DNA from 3 places in the Rothia sp. P5764 genome. Region 2 is predicted to be linked to each of the others. Evidence: riboswitches for the same ligand, from Rfam matches in the RefSeq annotation. Region 2 holds a riboswitch; each other region holds the start of a gene.
What was found. Region 2 has a riboswitch for thiamine pyrophosphate ahead of ACN08Y_RS09520 (ECF transporter S component). Riboswitches for the same ligand answer to the same signal wherever they lie in the genome.
Positions count from the first base shown of each region.

Region 1: it holds a riboswitch for thiamine pyrophosphate, as region 2 does, so the genes downstream of both, thiO (glycine oxidase ThiO) here and ACN08Y_RS09520 (ECF transporter S component) in region 2, are expected to answer to the same signal.
Region 3: it holds a riboswitch for thiamine pyrophosphate, as region 2 does, so the genes downstream of both, ACN08Y_RS04225 (bifunctional hydroxymethylpyrimidine kinase/phosphomethylpyrimidine kinase) here and ACN08Y_RS09520 (ECF transporter S component) in region 2, are expected to answer to the same signal.

Region 1 covers NZ_JBLXXQ010000002.1:312,857-322,586, reverse strand. The annotation lists gene ACN08Y_RS05120 (carboxylesterase family protein) at 1-13, shown strand, start outside; gene ACN08Y_RS05115 (NADH:flavin oxidoreductase/NADH oxidase) at 148-1,239, shown strand; gene ACN08Y_RS05110 (HIT family protein) at 1,321-1,878, shown strand; gene ACN08Y_RS05105 (hypothetical protein) at 1,916-2,905, opposite strand; gene thiE (thiamine phosphate synthase) at 2,953-3,651, opposite strand; TPP riboswitch at 3,710-3,824, shown strand; gene thiO (glycine oxidase ThiO) at 3,817-5,061, shown strand; gene thiS (sulfur carrier protein ThiS) at 5,113-5,334, shown strand; gene ACN08Y_RS05085 (thiazole synthase) at 5,339-6,154, shown strand; gene ACN08Y_RS05080 (ThiF family adenylyltransferase) at 6,164-7,345, shown strand; gene ACN08Y_RS05075 (MurT ligase domain-containing protein) at 7,406-8,707, shown strand; gene ACN08Y_RS05070 (type 1 glutamine amidotransferase) at 8,704-9,474, shown strand; gene ACN08Y_RS05065 (YebC/PmpR family DNA-binding transcriptional regulator) at 9,610-9,730, shown strand, end outside.
Region 2 covers NZ_JBLXXQ010000007.1:19,258-28,987, forward strand. The annotation lists gene ACN08Y_RS09500 (hypothetical protein) at 1-912, shown strand, start outside; gene ACN08Y_RS09505 (MFS transporter) at 1,031-2,356, opposite strand; gene ACN08Y_RS09510 (DUF4235 domain-containing protein) at 2,480-2,749, opposite strand; gene ACN08Y_RS09515 (thiol-disulfide oxidoreductase DCC family protein) at 3,020-3,388, shown strand; TPP riboswitch at 3,737-3,839, shown strand; gene ACN08Y_RS09520 (ECF transporter S component) at 3,895-4,521, shown strand; gene ACN08Y_RS09525 (ABC transporter ATP-binding protein) at 4,526-6,136, shown strand; gene ACN08Y_RS09530 (energy-coupling factor transporter transmembrane component T family protein) at 6,126-6,926, shown strand; gene ACN08Y_RS09535 (aminotransferase class IV) at 6,978-7,859, shown strand; gene ACN08Y_RS09540 (multidrug effflux MFS transporter) at 7,908-9,128, opposite strand; gene ACN08Y_RS09545 (hypothetical protein) at 9,142-9,730, opposite strand, start outside.
Region 3 covers NZ_JBLXXQ010000002.1:117,433-127,162, reverse strand. The annotation lists gene uvrA (excinuclease ABC subunit UvrA) at 1-1,256, opposite strand, end outside; gene ACN08Y_RS04235 (hypothetical protein) at 1,388-1,537, opposite strand; gene ACN08Y_RS04230 (MBL fold metallo-hydrolase) at 1,580-2,272, shown strand; TPP riboswitch at 2,364-2,464, shown strand; gene ACN08Y_RS04225 (bifunctional hydroxymethylpyrimidine kinase/phosphomethylpyrimidine kinase) at 2,453-4,018, shown strand; gene ACN08Y_RS04220 (formate--tetrahydrofolate ligase) at 4,106-5,815, opposite strand; gene ACN08Y_RS04215 (ABC transporter ATP-binding protein) at 5,992-7,752, opposite strand; gene ACN08Y_RS04210 (ABC transporter transmembrane domain-containing protein) at 7,745-9,355, opposite strand; gene ACN08Y_RS04205 (DEAD/DEAH box helicase) at 9,730-9,730, shown strand, end outside.

The DNA.
Region 1 (9,730 bases), on a different contig from region 2:
CAGTCTTGCCTAGATTAGCTTTAGCCAGGTCTTAAAAGTCAATATTTCTCAGCTAAGGGGCGTTTGCGGTTTTGCTCGTTCAAGAGGTTCACCCGGTTAGATAGAGTTGGCTCTGTACCTACCTAACTTTGTAAAGGATGAGGAGTTATGGTTTCCCCACTGTTTGAACCTTTCACTCTTGGCTCTATGAGCACCCGCAACCGGCTCTGGGTGCCGCCCATGTGCCAGTACTCTGTGACCGAAGGCGACGGGCTTGCCACCGCCTACCATGTTGGCCACTATTCCGCGCTGGCACGCGGTGGTGCCGGGGCCGTCATTGTTGAAATGACCGATATTGAGCCCCAGGGGCGTATTAGCCCCAACTGCCTGGGCCTGTGGAGCGATCAGCACACCGAGGCCTTCAAACCTGTGGTGCAGGCTATCCAGGCAGCGGGCGCTAAGGCCGGTATCCAGATTGGCCATGCGGGGCGCAAAGCCTCAACAGCCGGTGAGATTGCGACTCGTGGCGGTCACAAGGGGACGCTTAGCCCCCAAGAAGGAGGCTGGCAAACCCTAGCCCCTTCAGCTATCGCCTACCCGGGCTATGATCAACCCCAGGCGCTGAGCCTGGAGAAGATTGAGGAACTGGTCGAGGCCTTTGGGGCCGCCGCTGAGCGCGCCCTTGCCGCTGGCTTTGACTTTATTGAAATCCACGGCGCCCACGGCTACCTGCTGACCCAGTTCCTCTCGCCCCTGTCCAACGAGCGTACCGATGACTACGGCGGTAGCCTGGAAAACCGTGCACGGTTTATCCGCAGGGTAGTCCGGCTTATGCGTTCACGCATCCCAGAGACTATGCCCCTGCTGGTGCGTCTGTCGGCCAGTGAGTTTGTGGAGGGCGGTATCACGCCGGAGGAAACCGTTCAGGTGGTGCAGTGGCTCAAAGAGGATGGCCTTGACATGGCCGATGTGTCTGCTGGCGGTAACTACCCGGCTAAGATTAGGGTCTTTGCCGGCTACCAGACCCCGCTGGCACACCAGATTAGGCAGCAGGCCGAGATTCCTGTGGCGGCTGTTGGCATGATTAACTCACCCCGTCTGGCTGAATACATTGTGGGCTCTGGACAGGCCGATATTGTGCTGGTGGGCCGTGAGGCCCTGCGTCGCCCCTCCTTCGCACTGGAGTGGGCGCAGGAGCTTAAAGAAGACATTGACTACTACCCGGCCCAGTATCAGCGGGCCTGGAACACTCGGCGCTAACAAACCTTTGCGAGCCGGAGCTTCCTCTCTTGGGTGCTCCGGCTCCTGCACTTGCTCGAGATGGGCAGTAGACTAGAGAAGGTGACGACTACGCCCGATTACACCACCGATTCTTTTGAGCTACCCGGCGTACCCGACGCTTTCCAGCGCCTGTGGACGCCCCACCGCCGTGCCTACGTCAAAGGCGGTCAGAAGGACTACACCGAACACACCTGCCCCTTTTGTGAAGCACCGGGCCGCAGTGATGATCAGTCACTGATAGTACACAGGGGTCAGCACGCTTTCGTCATTCTAAACCTTTACCCCTACAACCCCGGGCATCTGCTGGTGTGCCCCTACCGTCACATTCCTAACTACGATGACGCCACACCCCAGGAAACCGCTGAAATTGCGGCGCTGACCCAGCAGGCTATGGGCCTATTGCGGTCGGTCAGTAATGCCGCTGGCTTCAACATTGGTATGAACCAGGGTAAGGTCGGCGGGGCCGGTGTTGCCGATCATCTGCACCAGCATCTTGTTCCCCGCTGGAGCGGTGACACTAATTTTCTGCCGATTGTTGCCGGCACTAAAACTGTTACCCAAACCCTGGATGAGATTCGTACCTTGCTGGCCGATCACTGGGCTCAATCAAGGCACTAAATGCACTGTACTGTGCGACAAAAATCGTGCTAAAAGTCTAGAAGAGGCGCGGTTCGCTACTTTCCTTGTGAATGAGCCCGCCCACTCTGGCACAGGCTTTGTTTGAGAGCGTGGCGGTATTGACTAAGAAGGTTTCTTCCGGGTTGCCGGTGTGGGCTGTTAGGAATTTGCCGGTACCGCCGGTGACGTAGAAGCCGTGCTCACCCTCGGTCAGTGAGGGGTAAGCGTACAGCGGTTCGGGGTTTTCTGCCCGTAAAGAGGCATAAGCCCGCCCCATAGCCAGTGAAGGCACCCAAGGCTCAGCCAGCGGCTGGAACCCGCTGATAGTGTCAGCGGCATCTTCAAGTGCCCAGGTGGCGGTCTCGACTGCCATATAGTGGGCTGACTTAATCTCTGCGGGGGTCAGCGGGTTCACCCAGGAACGGTACTTGGTGGAGGCGTGTTTAAACTGGCTCAGGTTAGCGTCCCGGGACACGAAATCTTCTAGCTGGCGCACAATGATGCCGGTCTGCGCGCGGGCAATAATCGTGGCTGTAGCGACCGCTTGATCGTCCAGACGGCGCGGATTGGAGTGGAGCGAAGCGGTACCGACCTTTGAGGTGGCATCGGGAAAGGTCGCAATATAGAGAAAATGCTCTAGGTTAACGTAATCTAACGCTGCCGGGGTCATCTGCGCCCCTAAATGCACCCGGTGGATGGGGGCAAACTCGTCGCGGGCCAGGCAAGTGGGGCACTGCTTACCTTTTGGCACCAGGGCGGAGCTGGGGCAGGGCAGGTGAGTAAAACCAGGTCCATCAGTCTTGGCTTGGGCATAACCGGTGCAGTAGGTTCCCGCAGATTCTTCCCCGGGCTGTAGAACCCGAACCCCTAGGAAGGCACCCGGGGTGATAGGTAGGGTATGAACCTGCCCCGCTGGCTTACCGGCTTGGAGAGGTTCAACTGTCAGAACCGGGGCGCGCTCCCGCCAGGTGATATCTCGCCACACAAAATCGTGCCCCATAAGAACATCATCGAGAAGACCGTACACCGAAAAGCCCCTTTTCCCTTGCCTGCTTGCTGAGTTACCAGGTTATCTTATGCCCCGAGTAGTGGAGGCAGGCCCTGGCGGAGCTGGTGAGCGGCCTTGGAAACATCGGAGTTCTGGGTGAGGGCGCGAACCACGACGATCCGGCTGGCTCCTGCCTGTACCACCTGCGGCAGGCTTTCCTGGTTGATAGAGCCAATAGCAAACCAGGGTTTGCGCGGTTGCTGGGTGGCGATGTAGCTGATGTAGTCTAGGCCAGCGGCCGGACGGCCGGGCTTGGTGGGAGTTTCCCAGACCGGGCCGCAGGCGAAGTAGTCAACCTCGGGGTGACTCAAAGCTGCTAGACCCTGGGCCGGTGTGTGCGTTGATAGGCCCAAGAGCACATCGGGGCCTAGCAAACTACGGGCCTGATTGGGTGTCAGATCGGTCTGGCCCATATGGAAAATATCTGCCCCTACCAGTGCGGCAATATCGGCCCGGTCATTGACTGCAAAAAGCTTGCCTGCCCGGTGGGCAATCTCTTTTAGTAGCGCGAGTGCTTCAAGTTCTTCATTGACCGGCAGGGTCTTATCACGCAGCTGGATAATATCCACGCCCCCGTCAAAAGCCTTGGTCAAAAATTCTGTGAGGTCCCCCTGCTCGGTGCGCGCATCAGTGCACAGGTAGAGCTGAGCCGCGGCCAGTAATTCAAGGCCTTGAGCGCGCGTATATGACGGCTCTGTGACGTTAACAAAATTCTTTTGGGGCATTTTTACCTCCCGAGTCACGTATCTATTTTTTTCAGACACTGTTACTTCCTATACTAGGGGCAGAACATACGGGAGCGTGCGGCACCTGTGCCCAAAGCGCGCTGAGAGGGCGAAAGCCGACCGTCAACTTGATGCGGGTCATGCCGCCGGAAGGATCTGTTCACCATGTCCAGTACCCTGCTCAACTGCCAGAAGGAACCAGGGATAGGTTCTTCGGGGCAAGACCCTGAAGCGACACCACCCGAGCAGGCCGACATCGTCCTTATCGGTGGGGGAGTCATCGGGCTCAGTACAGCCTGGCATTTGCTCCAGGCCGGACGGCAACCCATTGTGTTAGACCCGCACCCGGGTAGCGGTGCCTCCTTTGCCGCCGCCGGAATGCTCGCTTCTATCTCAGAAGTGCAGTACCGCCAAGAGGCCCTGCTCCCGCTGATGCGTACCTCCGCCCAGCTCTACCCCGAATTTGTCGCTAGGTTAGAGGCCACTAGCGGCCAGAGCGTCGGGTGGAGGCCCACCGAAACCCTTGTGCTGGCCTTTGACCGGGCCGATGCCCAGCACCTGACTGAACTTGCCACCTACCAGCAAGAACTGGGGCTCACACCAGAGCCCATCGGAGCCCGAGCTGCTCGCCGCCGTGAACCCGTCCTCAGCCCCTCGCTAGCCGGAGCCGTTGCCATAGCCCAAGACCACCAGATAGACCCACGCCGCCTGATGCGTGCCCTTGACCAAGAGCTTGCGGGAAGGGTTATTCGTGCAAGTGCGCAGGGCATCATCCTAGAAGACGGTACGGTTACCGGTGTGAGCTGGGCTGATGCCGATGGGGACCAAGGGAGCATGGCCAGCACCCAAGTGGTAGTTGCCAACGGGCTTGCCGCAACCCAACTGCACGGCCCGGACTCGCTAGAAAGTCTGCCGCTGAGGCCCGTCCACGGCGATATTCTGCGCCTAACGGTCCCGCCCCACCAACGGCCCTTCCTCACCCGGACCATCCGAGGGGTTGTCCGGGGCAACCCCGTCTACCTGGTTCCGCGCAAGGACAACACCCTGGTCCTAGGAGCCACCATGCGAGAAGACCAGCAAACCGGACTGAGCGCAGGGGGGATCTACCAGCTCCTGCGCGACGCCCACGAACTCGTGCCCGCCCTGAGCGAACTCGAAATACACGAGGCCACAGCGCGCGCCCGACCGGGAACCCCCGATGACATCCCCCTCATCGGCCAGCTCACCCACCGGGGCCAGCCAATCACCGGCGCTCTGCTAGCCACCGGCTTCTTCCGCCACGGAATCCTCCTGGCCCCCTGGGCCGCCCAGCTCATCACCCGCCAGCTCACCGGCCAGACCACAGAACAAGACCTGGCAGACCTAGCTACCTGCAACCCCTACAGGTTCGCTCAACCCGATACTCTCTAACCCTGACACTCTGCTAAACCCGCCCCTGCCCTCAAACCGAAAGGCACACCCGTGAACATCCTGCTCAACGGCCAACCCACCACCCTCCCCGAAACAGCAACCGTGCTCACCGCCGTCGAACACCTCCACGGCAGCTCACTAGCCCAAGAAGACACCCGCCGAGGAATCGCCATAGCCCGCAACCAAACCGTCATACCCCGAAGCACCTGGCAAGACACACCGCTAGCCGAGGGCGACACACTCGAAGTCATCACCGCAGTCCAAGGAGGCTAGTACCATGACCGGCATCAAGGACCAGCTCATCATCGACGGAGTAAGACTCAACTCCCGGCTCATCATGGGAACAGGCGGAATCACCTCCCTGACCAACCTGGAAGAAGCCCTCACCGCATCGGGTACCGAACTCACCACCGTAGCCCTACGCCGCTACACACCCACCACCAGCGAATCACTCTTCTCCATCATCCAACGCAAGGGCATCAAAATCCTGCCCAACACAGCCGGTTGCTACACCGCCAGAGACGCCACCCTCACCGCAGAACTCGGCAGAGAAGCACTTGAAACCAACTGGGTCAAACTCGAAGTCATAGCCGACGAAACCACCCTGCTCCCCGACACCCTCGAACTACTCGAGGCCACCGAACAGCTCGCCTCACGCGGCTTCACCGTCTTCGCCTACACCAACGATGACCCCATCGTGGCACGCCAACTCGAACGCGCCGGCGCAAGCGCCATCATGCCCCTAGGCGCACCCATCGGCACTGGCCTAGGAATCCTCAACCCCCACAACATCCAAATGATCGCAGAGCAGACCGAGCTACCCGTCATCCTCGATGCCGGAATCGGCACAGCCTCAGAATCCGCGCTCGCCATGGAACTCGGATGCAGCGCCGTCCTGCTGGCCTCAGCAGTCACCCGCGCCCAAGACCCAGTCGCCATGGCACAGGCCATGCGCCACGCCGTCCAAGCCGGCTACCTGGCACGGCAGGCCGGCCGCATCCCCAAACGACACCACGCCCAAGCCTCATCACCCATGCAAGGGCGCATCTTACAGGGCATCCCCACCGCCCAGGACCTCACCCACCAGAGCTAAAGGCAGAGCATGAGTCAAGAACTACCACCCCTAGCACCGCTGGTTGAACCCCTCCCGCACCTGAGCGAACTCCAAACCCGCATCGGTGCACGGCACACCAGCCTGCCCGGCATCGGAGAAACCGGCCAAGGCCGCCTCGCCGCCGCCCGCGTCCTGATCATCGGAGCAGGAGGGCTCGGCTCACCACTGGCCCTCTACCTCGCCGCCGCAGGAATAGGCCACCTGGACATCATCGACGGAGACACCATCGAAGAATCCAACCTCCAACGCCAAATCATCCACCGCTGGCAAAACGCCGGAAAAAACAAAGCCATATCCGCCGTCGAACAAGTCCAAGCCCTCAACCCCTCCATCAAGGCCACAGCCCACCCCTTCTACCTCACACCCCACAACATCGAAAACCTGCTCGCCTCCTACGACCTCATCATCGACGGCTCAGACAACTTCGCCACCCGCTACCTGGTAGCTGACACCTGCGAAATACTCGGCAAACCCCTCATCTGGGGCACCCTCTCCCAATACACAGCCCAAGCCACCGTCTTCTGGTCCGCACCCCGCTACCTCAACAGCCACCCAAGACAAGGCTGGAGCCTGCGCGACCTCTACCCCGACATGCCCCACCCCCAATCCGTCCCCACCTGCGCCGCAGGCGGAGTACTCGGATCCCTCTGCGGAACAGTCGGCTCCATCATGGCCACCGAAGCCATCAAACTCATCACCGGCCTACCCCAACCACTACTGGGCACACTCTGGCTCTTCGACGCACGAACAGCAACCACCAGAACCCTGACCATCACCCCCGACCCCAACCGCCAACCCACCCGAAACCTCAAGACGGCGCTCGCAGAGATTCAGCGCTATTCGAGTGAGCAGGATAGCCAGCAGGTACCCTCCATCAGCTACGAGGACCTGCGGCTGAACCGGGAGCGTTACCAGCTACTTGATGTTCGCAGTCCGGACGAACGCCGGGGCGGCCACTACGAACACGATCAGCATCTGCCTCTTGACCAGCTTCTAGCAGAGCTGAGCAAGGGCAGCACACTGGGCGAACTTATGGACAACCCCTCAGAGCTGCCGCTTGTGGTTTACTGTGCCGCCGGTAGCCGGTCAGCTCGTGCGGTCCAAGCTATTCTCGCTAGCACCCCGAACCAAAAGATCTACTCACTGACCGGGGGCTGGAAACCTTTCTAAAACCAGCAGGAAAGGCGGTGGGCGTGGGCCTGGCTGGCTAGCGTGGAGCAAACCAGTAAGATAGAGAGCATGTCACGACCTGTAGTACGCCTTGTTGGCCAAGGCATTCGTTATGCAACTAAGTTACGCGGGGGCGGTTCAGCTTTCCCCGGCCTGGTCATGGAAAAGCTCCACCCAAATTTTGTGGCCCAAGAACTCGCTAAACTTCCGCACGGCGTCGTTGTTGTCTCGGGCACCAACGGCAAAACCACCACCACCAAGATGGTGGTCCAACTGCTAGAGTCTCAGGGTCTAAAAGTTTTCACCAACCGGACCGGGTCTAACTTTGTGCGCGGTGTTGCTGCGGCCCTGCTAGGTGAGATGAGCCTGACCGGCAAGCTTGATGCCGACATCGCTGTTCTTGAACTTGATGAGGCTCACGCCGTTCACTTTGTGCGCATGGTCAAGCCCCGCTACTCGCTCTTGCTGAATGTTCTGCGCGACCAGCTTGACCGCTTTGGTGAAATCGATACCACCCGCCGCATGCTGTCCAGCGTTGCGGGCGCTACCACCGGCACTGTAGTTCTCAACCGCGAAGACCCGCGCATTCTCTCCCTAGCAGAGAACCTGCTTGAAGGCACCAAGACCAGCTACTTCGGTCTTTCCGATAAGCTCCGTGTGCTCTTCCCCTCAGATGATCAGATGCGTCTTGGCCCGGACGGTAAGGCTCAGGTGGTTAGCCGGCCTCAAAGGCCCGCAGCCGCGGTCACTCTCAAAGACTTTAAGGGTACCCAGGCAACCTTTGACCTTGACGGTCAGGAAGTGCAGGGCACCATCAACCTCTACGGTGTCTACAACATCTTTAACGCTGCCGCCGCTATAGCGCTGACCCGCGCAGTGATGGGGGAGAAGCTCAAGACCGATCAGCTACTGGCTGAGCTTGAACATATCACCCCTGCCTTTGGTCGCGGTGAAACCCTGACCGTTAAGGGCCAAACCCTCCAGCTTCTACTGGTCAAGAACCCCAGCGGCTTCCGCCTATCACTGGCCTCGGCCGACGCCCGGGACTACTCAACCATGATCACCATTAACGATGCCTACGCCGATGGGCGCGATGTGTCCTGGCTCTGGGACGTCGACTTCCACTCACTGATAAATGGTGGGGTCAGCATGGTTTCAGGCGTGCGAGCCTACGATATGGCCCTGCGCCTTGAACATGACGAGGTTCCTGTAGAAGCTGTTAACGAAGACCTGGAGCAGGCACTGGCTACCTTCATTACTCGGTCCCAGGGCCGCCCCATGCGCATCTTCTGCACTTACACCGCCATGCTGGCGATCCGAAAAGAACTAGCCAAGATTACCGATGTGGAGGCCATTTCATGAGCCAGCTCCAGAACCAGCCCGGCCACGAAGCCTCTGCTGATCTAGCAAGTGAAAAACACCTGAAGATTGTTCAGCTCTACCCGCGTGACATGAACATCTACGGTGACTGGGGTAATACTCTGTCTCTGTCTCGGCGTGCCAAGGCCCACGGTTTCTCCGTTGAAGTTGTGGACTACAATCCCGGTGACCCGTTCCCTAAGGACGGCGACATCTTCCTAGGTGGTGGCGGGCAGGACTCAGGCCAGTCCCGTATCCAGGACGATTTGCTGGCCCGTGCTGAGACTCTGCGCCAGCTCGCGGCTGATGGCACCCCCATGCTGGTCATTTGTGGGCTCTATCAGCTTTTCGGTCAAGACTTTAAAACTGTCAGCGGTCAGAGGCTACAGGGTATCGGTGTCTTCGATGCTCACACCGTGGGCAGTGAGGAACGCCTGATCGGAAATATTGTCGAGGAATCAGCTGAGTTCGGAACCCTTGTTGGCTTTGAGAATCACTCGGGTCTGACCTACCTGAACGGTGATACCAAACCACTGGCTACCGTTACCAAGGGAGACGGCAACAACAAGTCCGATACAGGGGAGGGCGCTCGTGTCCATAACGTAGTGGGAACCTATCTGCACGGCTCCCTCCTGCCTAAGAACCCCGCTATCTCGGATTTCTTAATCAAGCAGGCCGCGCTCAAAAAATACGGTGAATTCGTACCGGTAGACATTGACGACAGCCTGATTGAGCAGGCTCGAGCCTCCGCGATTGCTCGCCCTCGTTAAGGGCTCGGGGGCTAAACCGGGACCCGAAGACAGGGCCCATGCTGAGGGTTCTGCGAAGCAGAGCCGAAATCGCTAGAATAGAACGCGTCAAAAGGTGCCCGCATAGCCGGGAACTTCAAAAGCACAAGGAGAATCATGTCAGGTCATTCCAAATGGGCCACAACCAAGCACAAGAAAGCCGCTATTGACGCCAAGCGCGCCAAGGCCTTTGCCAAGTACATCAAGGCAATTGAAGTTGCTGCGCGCATGGGTGGCC
Region 2 (9,730 bases):
CTTGCCTGGGCCGCTGAAACGCTGACTGTGCAGGTCACGATGCACCTGCTCAAAGCTTATGCGGGGCGTAAGCATTTGCTTCATGCTGCTGCCTTGGCTAGCCCTAAGACCGGGCAGACGGTGGCTCTGGTGGCGGCATCAGGGACAGGTAAGACGACCGCCGCACGCTTTTTGGGGCGCCATTTTACCTATTTGAGTGATGAGACAGCGGTTATTGATGTCGGTACTTTGCGGGTTAGCCCTTACCCTAAGCCGCTGTCGGTTATTGAGGAGGTGGGGCAGGCTAAGAAGCAGTATGACCCCGCTGAGCGCGGTTTGACGGTGGCTGAGCCGGACCAGGATTTTAGGCTTGGTTACTTGGTGATTCTGGATCGGGATAAAGCGGGTAAGGCGGCCCTGTCTTGGGAGCGGGTGCCTCTGGCTGAGGCGCTCTTTGCCCTGGTGGAGCAGTCGTCTGGTGTTCAGAGAATGCCGCGGGGGTTGGCGCAGTTTGCGGATCTGGTGAATTCGGTGGGTGGCGCTATTCGGCTAACCTACAGTGAGATTACTGATACTTTGGTTTTCTTTCAGGATCTGCTTGCCGGTGAGCTGGATTTGGCTTCGCATCAGGCTGACTACACCTTTGTAGAAACCGGGCAGGCTGAGGTGAATTCGGTTTCTGGGGTCTGCTACCGGCGTGCACCGGGCACGAGTGGGCTTGAAACGGGGGAGGATTTCTTGGTGGCTTCTCAGGGCAAGCTCACCCGGACATCTCTGATTGGGTGGGATATCTGGGAGGCCTTGGCGCACCCCTTGAGCGCCGATGATTTACACGCTGTGATGGTGACGCTGTATGGCCCGGTGCCTCGCCCTGAGTTTGATAGGGCTCTTGAGCACCTGGTGGGTGCTGGAATTATTGAGCTGGTCGGTTGAATTTTTTTGGGCACTATACCGGGACCGGTATCTCAGGCTGTCTAGGGCCTAAAGTAGCCGGGGCTTGTTCTTCTGGGGGGCTAGCTCCGGCGCTGTTGTGAGCTTACCTTGCCTGGTCCTAGCTGTTAGCTGAGCTGGCTGATTTTCTGACTTTGGGATCTTTGATGGGGATGATCAGAAGCAGGCCTACAAAGAGGACGAGGGTGATACCTAAAATGCCCCAGAGCTGGTTGCCGGTCAGGGTCACGCAGAGCCCGAAGAGACCCGGTGCCAGGAAGCTGGCGGCGCGTCCGGTGGTGGAGTAGAGGCCGTAAATCTCGCCTTCCTTGCCTTCCTCGGTGAGCCTGCCGAGGTAGGAGCGGGCGGCTGACTGGGCGGGTCCTACGAAGGCACAGAGGGTGAGCCCGCAGACCCAGAACATGGTGGTGGAGGGCCAGATGAGCAGGGGAAGGGAGACAGCGATGAGAGCGCTCAGAGAGAAAATGATGACCCGTTTGGGGCCGAGAGCGTCATCGAGGTAGCCCCCTAGCATAGCGCCAGCACCGGCGACAATGTTGCCGAAAATCGCGAAGATAATGACTTGGTTAGTGCTAAATCCGAAGGAGCCTGCTGCCAGGACACCACCGAAGGTAAAGATGCCGTTGAGGCCGTCACGGAAGACCGCTGAGGAGACCAGGAAGTAGAGGGTGGTGGGTGCTTCCTTGCGGAGCTTCTTGACCGTGGCAAAGAGCTCCTTGTAGGAGTCGAGAAGACTTGCCTTTTCCTGGGGTGCGCGTTCGGGTTTGGGCAGTGAACGGGCTTTGAGCATGAGCGGTAGGGAGAAGATAAATGCCCAGGCCGCTGAGAAGAGCGCTACGGCACGAATGTTGTAGGCCTGGTCTGTGGGGATGCCCAGCAGGCCGGGGGTGACGAAACCTAGGAGTACGATGCCCAGGGCAACAATGCCACCGATATAGCCTGCGGCCCATCCTGAGCCACTAATTTTGCCGATGGTTGCTTTAGTAGAAATTGCTGGCAGGATGGCGTTGTAGTTGACCACCGCAAACTCGTTGACCAGGTTACCTAAGGAAAGTAAAGCAACGCCCAGTAAGAGATATTGGGGAGCGGGTGCGACGAAGAAGCAGAGGGCCATAATTGCCGCCAGGAGCATACTGTTGACGCCTAGCCACAGGGCTCGTCGGCCACTGGCGTCGGCTCGCTGGCCCGAAACCGGCGCCAAAAGAGCAATACAGAATCCAGCGATAGTTAGGCCGTAAGAGAGGACAGCGGAGCTGTGTTCCTTATCGCCAAAGCCGGTATTGCTGGTGAGGTAGACCGCGAAGACGAAGGTGGTCATAATCGCGTTGAAACTGGCGTTCCCAACGTCCCAGAGGGTCCAGGCGAAGACGGTGGAGCGGGGGGCTGGGGGCTTGGCTTCTAAGCTACCGGTGTGTGGTGAAGTCATGGGTCTATGATACTTGCCTCACCAGGTGCAACAGTGTTTTCTGTGGATGGTGGCGTAAAAAAGCCGGCCCTGCGGGCGCAGAGCCGGTTTAAGAAGGCGGATAAAAAGTTGAGCTGGTCAGCCTTAGACTTCTGCCTGCCCGCCGTTTTTGAGCTTTGACTTGGTCTCAATCTTGTGCTGGGCACGGGTGATGGACACCTTGATGAGGGTGCCTACCAGGCCGGTGATCAGTGACCAGAGGATGATGTCGCGCCAGCGTTCTTCCTCATTTGGGTTGTTTTCTGGCGGTTCGTTGCCGGTGATGCGAACCCAGCTAGCGGCTAGTACCTTGTTGGCCAGGGCGATACCGCCTAGAGAGGCGGCCGAGCCTGCAATTTTTGTGAGGGGGTTCATGAGGGATCCCTTCTGTTGGTGTGGCGGGCCGGATGGCCCCTTGCCCTAAGACTATCAGTACTTATTGTTAGGGTGTGAGTTGCCCGCTAGGGTTGGGGTATAGGGCAGGCAAAGTGAGCGCGGTCTGCTCCTGATGACTGAAGAGCTTATCAGGGGCTTAGGTAGGTGTTCGGGTAAGGGGGGGGGATCCTCACGGTGCTCCTGGTGGGGCCATGCCCTGTATTTTATGGATGTATGGCCTAGGCTGATAAACAAGATGGAGGTTTTTAGATGAAAGAATTGTTTATCTTTGATGGAAATTGTGGTTTTTGTACGAAAACCGTTGATTATCTTATTAAACTAGACAGAAATATGCTGGTGGATTTTATTCCTTACCAGGTGTTTGAAAAATCTAGCGAGCAAGAATATGCGTGTGATTTTAGTAAATCTATTGTTTACATAGAGAACCATCAGTATTTTACTGGGGCAGGGGGGTTTATGAAGTTTTTAGATAGAATTACCGGCCTGTCGCTGTTCTCAAGAATCTATAATTTTCCCTTGCTGGGTTCCTGCATGGAGGCCGTTTATAGACTTGTCGCTAAGAATAGGAGGTACCTTCCAGGAACTACCCCTTGGTGTGATAGGCAAAATAATTGCTAGCCCTAGAGTATCTAAAGAGTAGTTTTTATAGACACGAGTCTGATTATAAAAATAGAAACTCCCAGTTTCGGTCTTATTTTTTCACAATGCCTGGAATGAATGGATAGTAACCAGTGTTGTGCTGGGGGCCTTTATTCAGCCGCTGTAGTGGAATGTGGAGGGCGCGGCAGTTCACCTTCCTTACCGTCGATGGGATCATGAGCCACCTCATGATTGCTGTAGCTTATGCACAAAGACACTAGGGAAGTCCCGCAGCCTGGATAACTGTTCATTTTCGTGGGTATCCCGGCTTGCTCTATACTGGAAGGGTTCCATGCTTGGGACCCCGCTCTATGACCGGCGGGTAACCATAAACGACAGGGGAGCGCCAGACTGGCGCTGAGAGTGCACATGCAGACCCTCCAACCTGATCCGGTTAGTACCGGCGCTAGGGAGTCGAAGTAAATAGGCGTACCCAGGTGCGCCGGTGCATGCCCCCTTTGCTGTTCTCACCAAAGGAAGGCTTTATGTCCAAGAAATCCGCGCTCACCTGGCGCGTCAACGATATCGTCGTAGCATCGGTGCTGGCCGTAGCTTGCGCCCTGATCTTCTGGCTCTGGTCAAATTTTGGCTACTCCGCCATCACTACCACCCTAGCCCTGGCCCCTGAATACTCCCCCTTAGCCGGGGGTGTCTGGCTACTTGCGGGTCTGCTGGGGGCCCTGGTCATCCGCAAACCCGGTGCAGCCCTTTACACCGAGATTCTGGCGGCAGTCATCGAGGCCCTCTTGGGCACCCACTACAACTTCACTGTAGTAATCTCTGGCCTAGTTCAGGGCCTGGGTGCTGAGCTGATATTCCTGATCTTCTTCTACAAGGTCTGGAACCTCGCCACCGCCATGCTGGCCGGTTTAGCCTCAGGTGCCGCTATGGGGATCTCAGAAATCATCATCTACTATGCCGGTGAGATGGTGGGTCAAAAAGCAGTCATCTATGTTCTGTGCTCTATGATCTCGGGCCTGGTTCTGGCCGGTCTGGTCTCCTGGTTGCTGGTGCGCGGTCTGGTCTCAACCGGCGCGCTAGATTCCCTGGCAGCAGGGCGGGCCGCTCGCAGGCCTTCCCGCCGGGGCGGACCAGCCAGCTCAAAGGGCTAGGGCGTTGACCGCAGAAGATCATCAGCTTGCGTCCCCCGGCCCAGAGTCAAGAGGCCGGGGGGCCCACTTCCGGGCCCGGGAGTTCGGGTGGCACTACCCGGGGCGGCCCAAGCCCACTTTCTCTAACTTGACCTTCGAGATTGAACCCGGTCAGAAGGTGCTCCTGGTGGGCCCCTCCGGTGCTGGTAAAACCACCCTGCTCCAGGCCTTAGGTGGCCTGCTAGAAGACGAAGACGGCCAATCCCAGTTGGGGGAGCTGTCCGTTAACGGCCTGACTCCCGCCCAATCACGCGGGACCTGCGGGCTCATGCAACAGGACCCGGAAAGCTCCGTGGTCCTAGCCAGGGTTGGTGATGACGTCGCTTTTGGCCCCGAGAATCTGTCCGTCCCCCGCACCCAGATCTGGGAGCGGGTCAAAAGCGCCCTCAAGGCCGTGGGTTTAGGCCACCTAGACTACAGCCGGTCAACATCGGCCCTTTCCGGCGGGCAGAAGCAACGGCTGGGGTTAGCCGGCATCCTAGCCATGAACCCAGGCGCCCTGCTGCTCGATGAGCCAACCGCCAACCTGGACCCCGCAGGTGTCATAGAGGTTCGAGACGCTGTGGTGGCAGCCTGCCAAGAGACAGGCTCAACCCTTGTTGTTATCGAACACCGCCTGGATATCTGGGCTCGGCACATGGACCGGATCATAGTGCTCGGCGCCAAGGGCGGTATCAGCCACGATGGTCCACCCGAACGCGTGCTCAGCCAGGCAGGCCAGGAACTCATTGATGCTGGTGTCTGGGTGCCAGGCTACCAGCCGCACCCACCGGCACCCACAAAGGACAGCCCTGCGCTGGGTCCACTTGTGCTAGAAGCCCGTGACTTGACCCTTACTCGCGCCTACCCCAGCCGTCGCCAGCTCAAGCACCGCGCTCGTGCCCTGGCATCGGGTCAAAAACCTACCCTAGACCTACCTGTAGTTGCTGAGGGTATCAACCTTCAGCTCTACGCTGGCAGTCACTTAGCCCTGCTAGGCCCCAACGGTTGTGGCAAATCAACCCTGGCTTTGACCCTGACCGGCCTGCTCTACCCGGTGGCCGGGCAGGTCATTGCCCACCCCCACCTGACCGGTGATCTGGCTGAGCGCTATCGGTCGGACATAGCCAGCTGGCCAGCAGCTGAACTGGCCGATCGAATTGGGTTGGTCTTCCAAGACCCAGAGCAACAGTTCATCGCACCCACTGTTAGAGCTGAACTGGAGTTTGGCCCCCGCCACCTGGCACGGGCCCGCAAGCAAAGCCTCGATGAAGCCTCCCTGGCCCAGGCTACCGACCAGCTCCTAGAACGCTTGAGGCTTACCCACCTGCAAGAGGCCAACCCCTTCACGCTCTCCGGTGGTGAAAAGCGCAGGCTCTCGGTGGCTACCGCGCTAGCGACCCAGCCTAAAATCCTGGTACTGGATGAGCCCACTTTCGGCCAGGACGCTCGAACCTGGAAGGAACTGGTCACCCTCATCCGAGAGCTTATCCAAGTAGGTACGGCAGTCATCTCTATCACTCACGATGCCGACTATGTTGCCGCCCTAGGCGGGGATACCTACAGCCTAGAAGGAGGGGGAAACCGTGGCCTATGATCCCTTCGCCGCTACCGCTGAGCGGCAAGGCGCCCTCGGTAGAATCAACGCCGGAGTCAAACTGGGGGCGACCTTCGCCCTGACCCTGGGGCTACTTTTAACTCAGGACTGGGTTACCTCCTTGACGGTGCTCTGCCTAGAGCTACTGGCCCTGCGATTGCTGGGACTTAGCCCCCTGGCACTCTTGGGTCGCTTTTGGCCCGTGCTCTTTGGCGCCCTGCTCTCGGGCTGGTCCACCTCCCTGCTAGCAGAAAAAACCGGCAGCACCCTGCTGCACTTTGGCCCTCTCTGGGTGAGCACCGGATCAGCGGCGGTAGGCATAGCCCTGATGCTTCGCGGGCTAGCTATGCTACTGCCCGGCATTTTCCTCATAGCAACCACCGACCCGACCGATATTGCAGACTCCCTAGCCCAGAGTCTCAAGCTACCGGCCAGGTTCGTGCTCGGTGCCCTGGCAGCCCTGCGGCTGGTGGGGTTGATGATGGCCGAATGGAATACCCTGGGGCAGGCTAGAAGGGCTAGAGGTTTGGGGTCCCAAGATACGCTCTGGCTTCGCGCTCGCACCCTGGGCGGGCAGACCTTCGCTCTGCTGGTGCAGGCCATCCGGCGCGGGAGCCGGTTAGCGACCACTATGGAGGCGCGTGGCTTTGGCCCGGGACCCCGCACCTGGGCGCGCGTGCCCAGCTACCGGTGGGCAGACCTCTGGTTCGCCCTGGGTACCCTTGGGCTATTGGTCTGCGGCTATCTTTTGGCCGCTTACACCGGGAACCTGACCTGGGTCTGGCAGTAAGCCAGCTATCTCGCTCTTACTGGGGGCCTGGTCAGGAGTAGGCTTAAGACTATGACTCATACAACCGTAGTAATGCTGACCCAGCAGAACCCCGCAGGGGAGCTGGTTGATGCCTCCACACCGCTGATTAATATTGAAGACCAGGGCCTCACCCGCGGCGACGGTGTCTTTGAAACCATGCTGGCTGCCAACCGCAAGGTGCGTAAGTTCGAGGCCCATCTGAGCCGTTTGACCGGATCAGCCCGAATCCTTGATTTGCCTCTGCCGGAGGAAGAGAAACTGCGCTCTGCGGTGCAACTGGCCGTTGATTCTGCTCTTGCCGGCCCCCAGACGGTACTGGGCGAAGAGCACACCGTCAAAATCATTATTTCGCGGGGAACCCCGGAAGAGGGGGCTCATACCTGGGTGACAGTGGCCCCCTCCTCACCTACCATTGTTCGCCAGCGCCAGGAGGGCGTGCGGGCCATGTTGCTACCGCGCGGCCACGACCCCGCCGACGACTCTGCCTACCCCTGGCTTCTAGCTGGGGCTAAGACCCTCTCCTATGCTGTGAACATGTCGGTCTTGCGCTATGTGGGTAAGCACGGTGCAGATGATGCTATCTGGGTGACCGATGACCGCCGTATCTTGGAGGGCGCTACCTCCTCTGTCATTGTTGCCAAGCGAAGCGGTGACCAGCGGGTGCTCTATACCCCTGAGCCTGCCCACGGCATCCTACCCGGTACTACCCAGGGGGCAATTTTTAAGGGGGCCCGTCAAGCTGGCTGGGAGCTGGGTTATGGCCCTCTTTACCCCCAAGACCTGCTCGAAGCGGATGCTGTGTGGCTGGCTTCCTCGGTGCGTCTGCTGGCGCCGGTGACCCACCTGAACGGTACGCCCTTAGCGCTGGATTCTGCCCTGACTGATGAGTTGATGGGTTACTTGGCAGGCTAACCGACAGCGTCCAATACTAGAGAGCGCGGCACTCCGGGGAAGGAGAACCTAGTTCTTAGCTTCCCGGGGTGTTCTCATCAGAGCCAGAACCGCCAACAGCGCGAAGCCGAACATGGTCACAGCCATGGGCAGGTAAGCCTGGCTACCGCCTAGGGCTACGAGCGGAGACGCTAAAGCACCCATGAGGGCCTGAGTTGTTCCCAGTAGAGCGGACCCTGCACCAGCTTCTTGCCGGACTTGGCTGAGCGCTAGAGCCGAAGCGTTACCCAGGACTAAGCCCAGGGAGCTGGTAAAAGTAAAGAGCAGAATCAGGGTCGGTAGCAGTGAGGCTCCCGCTAAAAAGTGCACCGTAAGTAAGGCTGAGGAGGCAAGCAGAGACCAGGCACCCCAGGTCAGCAACCTAACCGGGGCAAAATGGCTCACCAGGCGGGCATTAAGGCTAGAGACCAGAACAATACCCAGAGAGTTAAAACCAAAGACGTAGGTGAAATGAACCGCATCTAGCCCTAGCACCTTTTGTAGCAGGTAGGAGGAGCCAGAAATATAGGCAAAGAGCGCGCCGAAGGCTAGGACCATAGTCAGCATAAAGCCCCGGTAAGAGGGATTTTGGGCTACTTCAATCACGCCCCTGTAGGTGGAGGCTAGGCTGCCGCGACGTCGGCGTTCTAGGGGCAGGGATTCCTTGATAAAGGTAAGAACCAGGATCATGGACAGGGTGATGATCAGAGCCAGGAGCTTAAAAATATCTTGCCAACTACCGTAGCTAAGAACTATTCCCCCGAGGATGGGTGCTAGCACCGGGGCTAGGCCGTTAATCATCATCATAATGCTCATCAGGCGAGCTGTTTCTTTGCCCCTGGTGCTATCGGTGACGATAGCTCGTGAAAGTACCAGGCCGATAGAACCTGCGAACCCCATGAAGAACCTGGCTAAAATCAGGGCCTGAATAGTGGGCGCGAAGGCGCAGGCAAGGGTAGCTAGCGCACAGCAGAAAACACCGATGCGCAGAGGCAGTAATCTGCCTGTTTTGTCTGAGAGCGGGCCCACCAAAAACTGGCCACTACCCATGCCCAGCATGAAAGAAGTTAAGGTGAACTGGGTCAGCGCTGCACTGCTAGAAAATTCTTCTGCAATGGTCGGTAGGGCTGCCAGGTACATGTCGATAGCCAGAGGACCTACGGCGGTTAGGGAAGCAAGAGTGAAGATGGCGATCAGCGGGAGCCCTGCTGAGGGGCTATCTGCCTGTAGGTGGGCTTGTTTGGGGGTCATGCTTCCTCTTTGCTTATCGGGTGGTCTCGGGCCAAGCATATTCTACGGTGTGGGGGCCCTCAGTTGGGCGGTAGGTGACCTGTACCGCATGGTAGATGTGGCGGTAGTGGCTATAGAGGGCTTCTTCCTGCAGGGCCCACCTGTCCCAGTAGGGGCGGTAGGTGTCACCGTCACGGATCAGAGCGCGGTCTTTGCGAGTGAGGGTATCTAGCTCTATGAGGATTCCCAGGTCGTGGGTACCGCAGAGCGCGCCAACCCCTTCGGCCAGGACAATACTGCCGGCCGGTGCCTGGGCTGGGGTAAAAATATGCGGGCCGGTTGCTTGCCCGCTCTGCCAGTCCCAGCCGTACCAGAGGGGAGTGGGCCCTGGGTCAGTGCCGTCCCCGGTCAGGCTGAGCGCTAATTCCTGCCAGGTCTGCACAGCCTGAGCTAGGCCGTCCCACCCCTGGTAGAGGTCCTCGAGGTGGAAGAGCTCAACGGTGGTTCCGGCGGTTGCCAGAATATCTTGTATCTGGCGGGCCAGGGTAGTTTTGCCTGAGCCGCTCCGCCCGTCGATAGCTACCAGGTAGGGGCCTTGAGCCAGTTTGCCCAGCTGGGTGGCC
Region 3 (9,730 bases), on a different contig from region 2:
ATGTACTGCTCGTAGCGGTCCTTGGACCAGTCAGATTCAGTTTCTTCGTGCTTGCGCTTAATGTAACCGACGACTCCCTCAAACCCTGAGGTGTAGCGGCGCTCCCGCCCGAAGCGGTTCTTGTAGGCTACCGTTACCTGGTAATCCTTGCCGTTGAGGATCGCCTTCCTAGCCTTTGCTGGCAGATCCTTCCAGGGAGTAGCCAGATCAAAATTGAGCTCTTGGCCCAAGCCCGCAAGCAGGCGGAGCCAATACTCAGTGGTTGATTTGCCCTGCGACCAGGGTGCAATTGCTCCCTCAGCCAGTGAGAGCTCCGGGTTGGGGATAAGCAGGTCTTCATCGACTTGGAGCTTGGAGCCGATACCGTCACAGCCCTGACAGGCACCAAAGGGTGAGTTGAAAGAGAAAGCGCGGGGCTCCACCTCAGTCACAGAAAGAGCATGCCCGTTAGGACAGGCCAGGTTCTCACTAAAAGACCGGGTACGGCTTGCTGAGTCTTCATCCTCATCCACAAAATCGATCAGGACTTTCCCATCAGCCAAACCAAGCGCAGTTTCAATGGAATCCGTGAGACGCTGGTGGACGCTCTCCTTGATAGCTATGCGGTCTACAACCACCTCAATAGTGTGTTTGTACTGTTTTTCAAGCTGAGGAGGGTCTTGCAGTTGAATAGTTAGCCCATCCACTCGGGCACGAGCGTAACCGGCGTTGGATAGCTCTTTGAAAAGGTCGACGAATTCACCCTTGCGCGCTGAGACAACAGGAGCCAAAACCTGTAGACGGGTCTTCTCGGGGTAGCCCATCAGTACATCCACAATCTGCTGGGGCGACTGCTTGGAGATTTCTTCACCGCAGTCAGGGCAGTGCGGGTGGCCCACGCGTGCCCACAGCAGACGCATGTAGTCGTAGATCTCAGTGATAGTACCCACCGTTGAGCGAGGGTTCTTAGAGGTAGATTTCTGGTCAATAGACACAGCTGGCGAAAGACCCTCAATAAAGTCAACATCCGGTTTATCCACCTGCCCCAGGAACATGCGGGCGTAAGAGGAGAGTGACTCGACGTAGCGGCGCTGACCCTCAGCAAAGATGGTGTCAAAAGCCAGAGATGATTTACCTGAACCCGAGAGGCCGGTAAACACCACCATGGCATCGCGGGGAATATCTAGGTCAACGTTTTTAAGGTTGTTTTCACGGGCACCCTGCACGCGGATGTGCGTGAGGTCGCTGGCCATGGGGCGAGAGGCTAAGCCTGCCATACGATTACCTATCTTCAGGAAAGTCTTTTCGAAGATATATTCTAAACTATGCAGTAAAGTTTTGGGCAGACCGCGCCCAGGGTGCTTGGATGTTAGGCTACCGGCTGAAAGTAGTTAGCTAGCGTGACGGTCTAAAGGTTCTTGTCTGGAATCAGCTCATCTGCACGGTCAAAGACCGCCGTGATACCGGGGTAGTTGAGGTGCCCGGAATGAGCCGCAAAAGAGCCTATGCCTGATGACCTTGGGATCAGCTCCACCTTGCGCAATATTTCAAGCTCCACAACCACTTCACGAGCGAGGGGGCGGGCCCTAGAATCACTAGTATGACAGAAACCGGAACTCTCCATGCCTCTACCCCACTGATAACCATCCGTAGCATAGCTGTCTCTGAGATGAGCAACAAGGTCTACCTGCTCACCCATAAGCAAAGCGGGGCCCAGATTCTCATTGATGCCGCAGATGATTTTCCCGCTATCCAAAAGTTCACTGAGGCCGCACTCGCCACTGACTCCCCCGCCCAAGTCGGTCAGCCCGGCTCCGGAGTCCTTGCACTAATTACCACACATTCCCACTGGGACCATATCCGGGCTTTGCCTGATGCAGTTGCCGGGTGGTCACCCGCCACCTACTGCGGTTCGGCCGATGCCGATGCTATTGCCGAACAGGAAGGTACACGTATTGAGCATCTGCTCAACGGCGGGGAAAACCTCAATCTAGCAGGTATTGAGCTTGAAGTCATCAGCCTGCGCGGGCATACTCCCGGGTCGATTGCTCTTGCCTATCGGGACCCCAGCGGAGAGCACCCCGTCCTCCTATTCACCGGTGATTCCCTCTTCCCCGGTGGGGTAGGCAAGACCCGGGCTCCGGAAGATTTCGCCCAGCTCTTGGCCGATGTTTCAGCGCGTATCTTCTCCCAATATGACGATGCCACGGTCGTTCTACCCGGCCACGGGGACACCACCACACTGGGTGCTGAGCGGCCTCATCTGCCCGAATGGAAAGAAAGAGGCTGGTAAGCGCAGGGCTAGCTGAAATCTTAAAACAACTGAACACCAGAGCCCTAAATTTTTATTGTGTTCGGCTTCACCAGCTGTTAGCATAAAACCGACATTTGGTTTGGGGTGCCGCTGGCAGCAGAAGCGGCTGAGATTAGACCCACAGAACCTGCTCTAGTTAGAACTAGCGAAGGGAAACCCATGCGCCGTCCTCTGCCTGCGCCTCTTGCTCATAGCACTTCCGCTCTCGAAACGTTAGTACCCAACGTGCTCTCTATCGCGGGGACGGACCCCAGCGGAGGGGCCGGCGCGCAGGCTGACCTCAAATCAATTGCGGCAGCAGGCGGTTACGGCATGAACGCGGTCACGGCCCTTGTCGCCCAAAACACTCAGGGCGTCAGCGCTGTCGAGGTTCCGCCCGCTGACTTTCTGCGAGCGCAACTCGATGCCGTCAGCGAGGACGTTCGCATTGATGCAGTCAAAATTGGCATGCTAGGCTCTGCTGACATCATCGACACTGTAGCCGCATGGCTCGATAGCAACCCACAGCAGCTTGTTGTGCTTGACCCTGTCATGGTCGCAACCAGCGGGGACCGTCTGCTGGAAACCGAGGCGGAGGATGCCCTACGCCGATTCCTAAAGTACGCCACGGTTATCACCCCCAATATCCCAGAGCTAGCCATTCTGGCCGAAGACTCAGAGCCAGATACCTGGGACTCTGCCTGTGCTCTCGCCCAGGTAGTCGCCGAACGCTACCAGGTCGCAGTTATCGTTAAGAGTGGGCACCTACCGGGTGACCAAGCGGGCAACGCAGTGGTCACTACCCAAGGAACCACAGCCGTCTTCAGACAAAAGAAAATAGATACCTCCAATACCCACGGCACCGGGTGCAGCCTTTCTGCTGCGCTCGCTACACGACTGGCAACAGGAGCAAGCCTTGAAGCAGCCCTGGAATGGACTTCAACCTGGCTTCATGGAGCAATCTCAACCAGTCACCACCTCAGCGTGGGGCAAGGGCACGGACCGATCAACCACTTCTGGCGGCTCTGGGAACAATCACGGGTAGCGGATGCGACGCCGGTAAAACTCGGAGACTTCGAAGCGACCACTAGGCCGCCTCAGATATCAGCGGCGGGCCCGCAGACCAAACGGCTCTGGGAACTCACCGGCCAGATTTGGGACTCAATCTGTGAACTCCCCTTCATCCAGCAGCTTGCATCCGGCACGCTGGCCACTGCAGACTTCACCTTCTACCAGGACCAGGACGCACTCTATCTTTCGAGCTACTCCCGGGCACTTGCTACCCTAAGTGCTAAGGCTCCCTCATCTGCTGAACAGGTCTTCTGGGCGCGAGGGGCGGCGGAGTGCATTGAGGTCGAATCCAGTCTTCACGCTGACTGGCTGGGGCCAGACTATATCAGTGCAGGCCCCTCCCATATCACCAGGGCCTATACAGACTTCTTGACCTCATCCGCTTCTCTCAACGATTACGCAATCGGGGTGGCGGCGGTTCTTCCCTGCTACTGGCTCTACGCAGAAATAGGTGAAATTCTTGCTCAGGTCAATACTCCCGGTCACCCCTACTCGGCCTGGTTGAGCATGTACGGTTCACCAGAGTTCCGCCAGGCAACTGAGCAGGCTATTGCCTATGCAGAGCAGGTGCTCTCGCAGGCCCCGGGCCAGACCCTGGAAGCGGCTCAGAAGGCCTACCAGCAGGCCGCCCTCCACGAGTTGCGTTTCTTCGCTCAGGCCCAACTACGCAACTAGCTAACTAACAAAGCGCCCACGCCACCCGGACTGCCTTCACAGCCTGTTCCTGGTGGTGCGGGCGCTATTTACCGGTGATTACAGTCTTTAGAACAGGCCCACCATAGTGCCGTTCTCATCGAACCCAATGCGCTCAGCAGCGGGTGATTTAGCTAGCCCGGGCATGGTACGCATGGTACCGCAGAGAGCGTACACGTAGCCAGCGCCTGCCGCCAGGCGTACTTCGCGCACGGGCAAAGTCCAGCCGGTCGGGGCGCCTTTGAGCGAGGGATCCGATGAAATGGAGAGGTGGGTTTTGGCGATCACCACGGGTAGGTTGCCGTAGCCCAGTTCCTCGTAGCGTGCCAGCTGCTTTGCAGCTGCTGGTGCCAGCTCAATGCCATCCGCACCGTAGACCTGAGTAGCCACCTTCTCAATCTTGGTGGACAGGGGATCGGAGTCCTCGTAGGTGTAGGTCAATTCGCTCATGTCGTCGCAGGCCTCGGCCACAGCATCGGCAAGCTCTCTTGCGCCCTTCCCGCCCTCGGCCACACCACGGTGAATGGCAACGCGGGCACCGGCCTCCTCAGCGATCCGGCGAATAGTCTCGTGTTCAGACTCGAAATCTGTGGGGAAAGCATTGATAGCAACTACCGGTTGCACACCAAAGCCGCGGACAATCTCAAGGTGCTTAAGCAGGTTAGCCGCCCCGGCTTCAACATCGGCTGTGTTCTCCTCAAGCAGGCCTTCAGGCAGTGGCTTACCAGGTGTAATAGTGTAACGGCCCGAGTGCGATTTGAGCGAACGAACGGTCACTACTAGGACGGCGGCGTCGGGTTTGAGCCCCGATACACGGCACTTGACGTTGAAGAACCGTTCAGCCCCCATATCGGCACCAAAACCGGCCTCAGTAATCACATAGTCTGCGTGTTCGAGCCCCACATAGTCTGCAAGAACCGATGAATTGCCGGTGGCGATGTTGCCAAAAGGACCGGCATGAATCAGGGCCGGGGTTTTTTCAAGGGTCTGGAGCAGGTTGGGGTGGATAGCATCGGCAAGGAGAACTGCCATAGCGCCATCTGCTTTGAGGTCTGCGGCGGTCACGGGGTTGCCCTCTACGTTGAGGCCAACGACAACTTTGGCTAGTCGTGCTTGGAGGTCTTCAAAGCTGGTGGCCAGTGACAGAATCACCATAATCTCCGAAGCGCTGGTGATGTCAAAGCCACTTTCGCGGGGCACGCCGTCCATGCGGTCGCCCAGGCCTATGACGACGTTGCGGAGGGCACGATCGTTCATGTCAATCACTCGCCGCCAGGTGATAGAGCGGGTATCCAGACGCAGTTCGTTGCCGTGGTGCAGATGGTTATCAACCATAGCGGCAAGCAGGTTGTGAGCCGCTGTGACGGCATGGAAGTCGCCGGTCAGGTGCAAGTTCAGTTTCTCCATAGGGACGATTTGGGAGTAGCCGCCCCCGGCTGCACCGCCCTTAATGCCGAAAGTTGGTCCCATGGAGGGCTGGCGTAGGGTCAGCATAGCCTTACGCCCGGTAGCGGCCATGCCCTGAGCAAGTGAGACTGAGGTAGCGGTCTTACCTTCCCCCAGCGGTGTCGGGGTTACCGCCGTGACAACGATATATTTAGCTCCTTTTGCCAGCGCTCTCTCGGCCTTGGTGTCAGCCGTGAGTTTTACTTTGGCAAGGTACTTTCCGTAGGGTTCTAAACGGTCAAGGTCAATGCCAGAGGCTGTTGCGATCTCAGTAATCGGTTGCAGGGTCGCTGCTTGAGCGATTTCAAGATCGGTGGGAAAAGGCTTACTCATAGGGGTGTCCTTGGTTTTTGTGGTTATTGCCACTCATATTTTAGTGCGGGGGTACCCTGTTATCCGGGGTTCAGGCTACCAGCACACCGAGTTTTTGCGGAATGTTGAGGCTTTCTTCTAAGGGGTGGAGTACCACTCTAGGTTTTCCAAGCACCCAGTCAATGCGCCTCTAGCGGTTAGGTGCGGGCAAAAATATGGTCCGGGGTTCCCTCGGCAACAAGCCTGCCCTCTTCTAGGAGAACGGCACGGTCAGCCAGCGATGCAATACGCGAATCATGCGAAATGATAATCACCGAACGGCCTTTCATGACCGCTGCCAGCGACTGGCTGGCATCTGCCAATTCAAGCTGGGTCGTTGACTCGTCAAGAATCACCACATGCGGGTTAGCTGCTACGATACGGGCAAGGGCAAGCTGTTGCACCTGGTCTCTGGTCAGTTCGTAGGACCCATCTCCAAGCTGGGTATCCAAGCTATCCGGTAATCGGCTAACCCAGTTTGCCCCGACGGCAAGGAGCGCATCAAGCATCTGCTCCCTATTAGCCTGAGGTGCCGCTACAGCAAGGTTCTCAACTAGGGTGCCCACAAAGACGTGGGCCTCCTGGGTGCAAATCAGCAGAGCCGGGCGGTGGTCAGCTAGAGGCTCCGTCGGGTAGAGGCCGTTCCCGACTATCTGACCCATGACCTGCACCCTTCCGCTATGGGCTGTGAGCGATCCTGCTATCAGTCGAGCCAGCGTCGTTTTACCGGACCCTGAACGCCCCACCAGGGCCAGGCTCTCCCCCTGTGCAACCGTGAGGTCTATGCCCTCAATAACAGGGCTCTGGGGATTGTACCCGTAGGTCACTCCTTGGAGCTTTACAGCCGCAGGGGGCCATGCTTGGACGGAGACAGTCTTACTCTGTTGACCGCTGGCTTCTCCCCGGTATTGTTCAGATTCCCGGCGGGCCTGCTGGGTATCTGACAGGTCAATGACACCAAAAACCCTGCCCATAGTCACGGTCATCTCGCGCAGACGATCCAGCCAGAAGGTGAAGATATCCGAGTCTACCCGCATGGAAAAGAGCATGATAGAGGCTGTTGAGACATCGCCCCAGGTGGCCCAACCCCGGCAAACACAGTAGGAGCCCCAGACCATAGCTAGCAGCAGAGGAAGGTAGGCGTTGAAAGCATCGACCGCCCAGAAGGTTGAACGGAGTACCACCATACGGTCGGAGATCCTGAATACCTCCCAAATTTTTTCCTCCTGGACACCGGAACGGGCCTGTTGGACCCCCAATTCTTGGATCGTTGTCGCACCACGAACGTTCTCTGTGGCCACAACGGTAAGCTCACTCATTGCCTCAGTTTTCCGCCGGGTTGTTGCGGCTATCCGGGGTAGGAAAATTGCCAGGGCAAGGGCCATGAGCACGAACATGGGAACGGTAACCAGACCGATTACCGGGCTCACCGTAAAAATTGTCACCGAAGTAATTACCATATATACGGAAATATGGATAAACTCCGGCAGACCGGTTGCCAGCACCAGTCGGACGCTATCAAGGTCATCGGTCAGGCGAGCAAGCAGATCACCGGAGCCCGCGTCCTCAATGGTTTGGGCATCGAGCTGGAGGGAAGCCTCCACCAGGTCAATACCCAGGTCACGGTTCAGGCGGACCCCCAATTTTTGCCCCTGAAAAGTCCAGGCTCTCGTCAGAAGCGACCCCAAAAGTACAGCACCCAATATGGTCAGCAGTATCTCCCAGGGGTAGCCGGTGAGCTGGCCGGTGGTGACCGCATCAACGAGCCGGCCCACCATAATGGGAGTAGCGAGGGCAGTAACCGAACTGGCAACAAAAAGTAGCATCAGCAGAGCCAACTGCCACGGCGTCTTGAGGACAGAGCGCCCAAGCAACCGCCAGGTTGTCTTGCCATCCGTAATGGGCAAAAGATTAGCCATCGAGCTCACCTGCTTTCAGCCGTCGTTCGACCTCCATGGTCGTACTCACGATGTAGATTCGTTCAATGTGGGCCAGAACCCCAGGTTGCCCAGCGCGCTCTTCTAACTGGTTGAGAATGAACTTCTGGCTGGGTTCATCCACCGAGTTGAGAGGCTCAGTCAGGACCAGGGTATCTGCTCTTTGTGCCAGTGCCCTGGCAAGGGCGAGACGCTGGCGTTGGCCGCCCGAAAGATTGGTACCTTCGGAGGACAGCGCGCTTTTCACATAGCTTTCTGGGTCTCGTCCGCCCAGCCGAATAGCAATTTCTTCGGAGTCAGTGATTTTGAGTAAATCAACCATCTCGTCACGAGTTAGGGTGCCACGCCCTAGTGTCAGATGCTCAGAGAGAGTCCCGGCAAAGATGATGGGGTTAGGTTCCGAGAGCAAGATCCGGTGGTTATCTCCCTGCGAACCATCGCGGAGTTTCTGCACCAGGGTTTCAGCATACTCTTGGGCAGAGATGCCGGCGCAGCGAGGGTTGATATAGTGAACGGCCCCTGTGCCAGAAGGCACCAAAACACGAGCGGTGTGGGCGCCTTGTGGGGCAGGCGGGGAAGCTGCAGAAGAGGCATCTGCAATCTCTCGTTTCAGCCGCACAACACGTTTGTAGGCAACACGAGCATTCCGCCAGGACATGAGCAGCATCTCCACTGACCAGATAGGGCCGGTCAGGGTACCGATAAGCCCCACGATAGTGACTAGTTGCCCTGCGGGTATGTCAGTAAGCCAGGTACCCTCTGGTGCAGCCCCGCGCAGCGCTAAGACCACCGCTAGCCAGGTCACTGTACCCACGAGCAGGTTGCGGGTGGCATAGGACCAGGTTTGAACACTCTCAAGGCGAATCTGGGAGGAGTAGACATCCTGAGCGGCCTGCCCGTAATGCACCATCATGCGCTTCTGTGCCCCCAGGCCCAAGATTGTGCGGATAGAAGAAGCGATATCGGATGCCCGGGATGTGCTTACGCTAACCGTTTCACGGAATGCATCTGAGTGCTTTTCGATGAGCTTTGATACCCAGGTCAAGGTAATCATGGTCACAATAAGGCCCGTAAGAGCTACTAGAGCTATCAGCGGGCTAATCGTCCACAGCTGCCAGGTACCCAGCGATGTGACACCAACCGCCGAAAAAGCCAGAATCATCGGTTGCCACATCTGCGAGAGCGCCCGGGCGTCCTTATTCAAAATAGCGATGAGAGCACCGGGGTCACGGTGAGGTGCCCGGTCTATGAGATGGCTGATGTAGAGCCTCCAGTCACGTTCAATACGTGCAACCACCCGGAAGGTGAGGCCCCAACCCAGAAACTCGACCAGGCACAGATAGGCGATAACACCCGCCAGAATCATGATGGCCTGATAGGCCTGGGTGCTCAGCCCTGAGCTGTGCAGGTCGATGATACGCCCCACAAGAACGGGCATAAATACTGTTGCCAGTGAAGCAAAGAAATCTAAGACAAAGGGGAGAAAATAGAGTGTTCTCCAACGGAAGCCCGGAGGGGCAATGCGGAACTTCTCAGTATTTTGTGTATTTTTGTGCTCGGATTGTTCGGTCCGATTCTTAGCCACGAAATTCTCTTTTCAATCACAAGATGTGCAAGGGGTAAATCTACCGGGCATAAAAATACCTACCGGTGTGAACGCCTCCCGGTAGGTTGATCTTGGTTGATCAGCTAGCTGAGTGCGCTAGCGGTGAGAAACCCAGGGGGAAGCAGAAGGCGCCTGAAAGCGATGTGTGTTCATTTGTATGCTCCCCCTTTCGTGAGTTCGATATGCGGATATTTCCTTTGAATATCGTAGCCCCACCTCAGCTTATTTGACAAGCATCACATTTATATATTTTTTGTCTAATTTTCATGTGCTACCACCACGAGATGAAACGGAATGGGAGCAGTGCATTTACGCGGCTTGCCTCAGGGGCCTGCACTAAACTGGTTAACATCA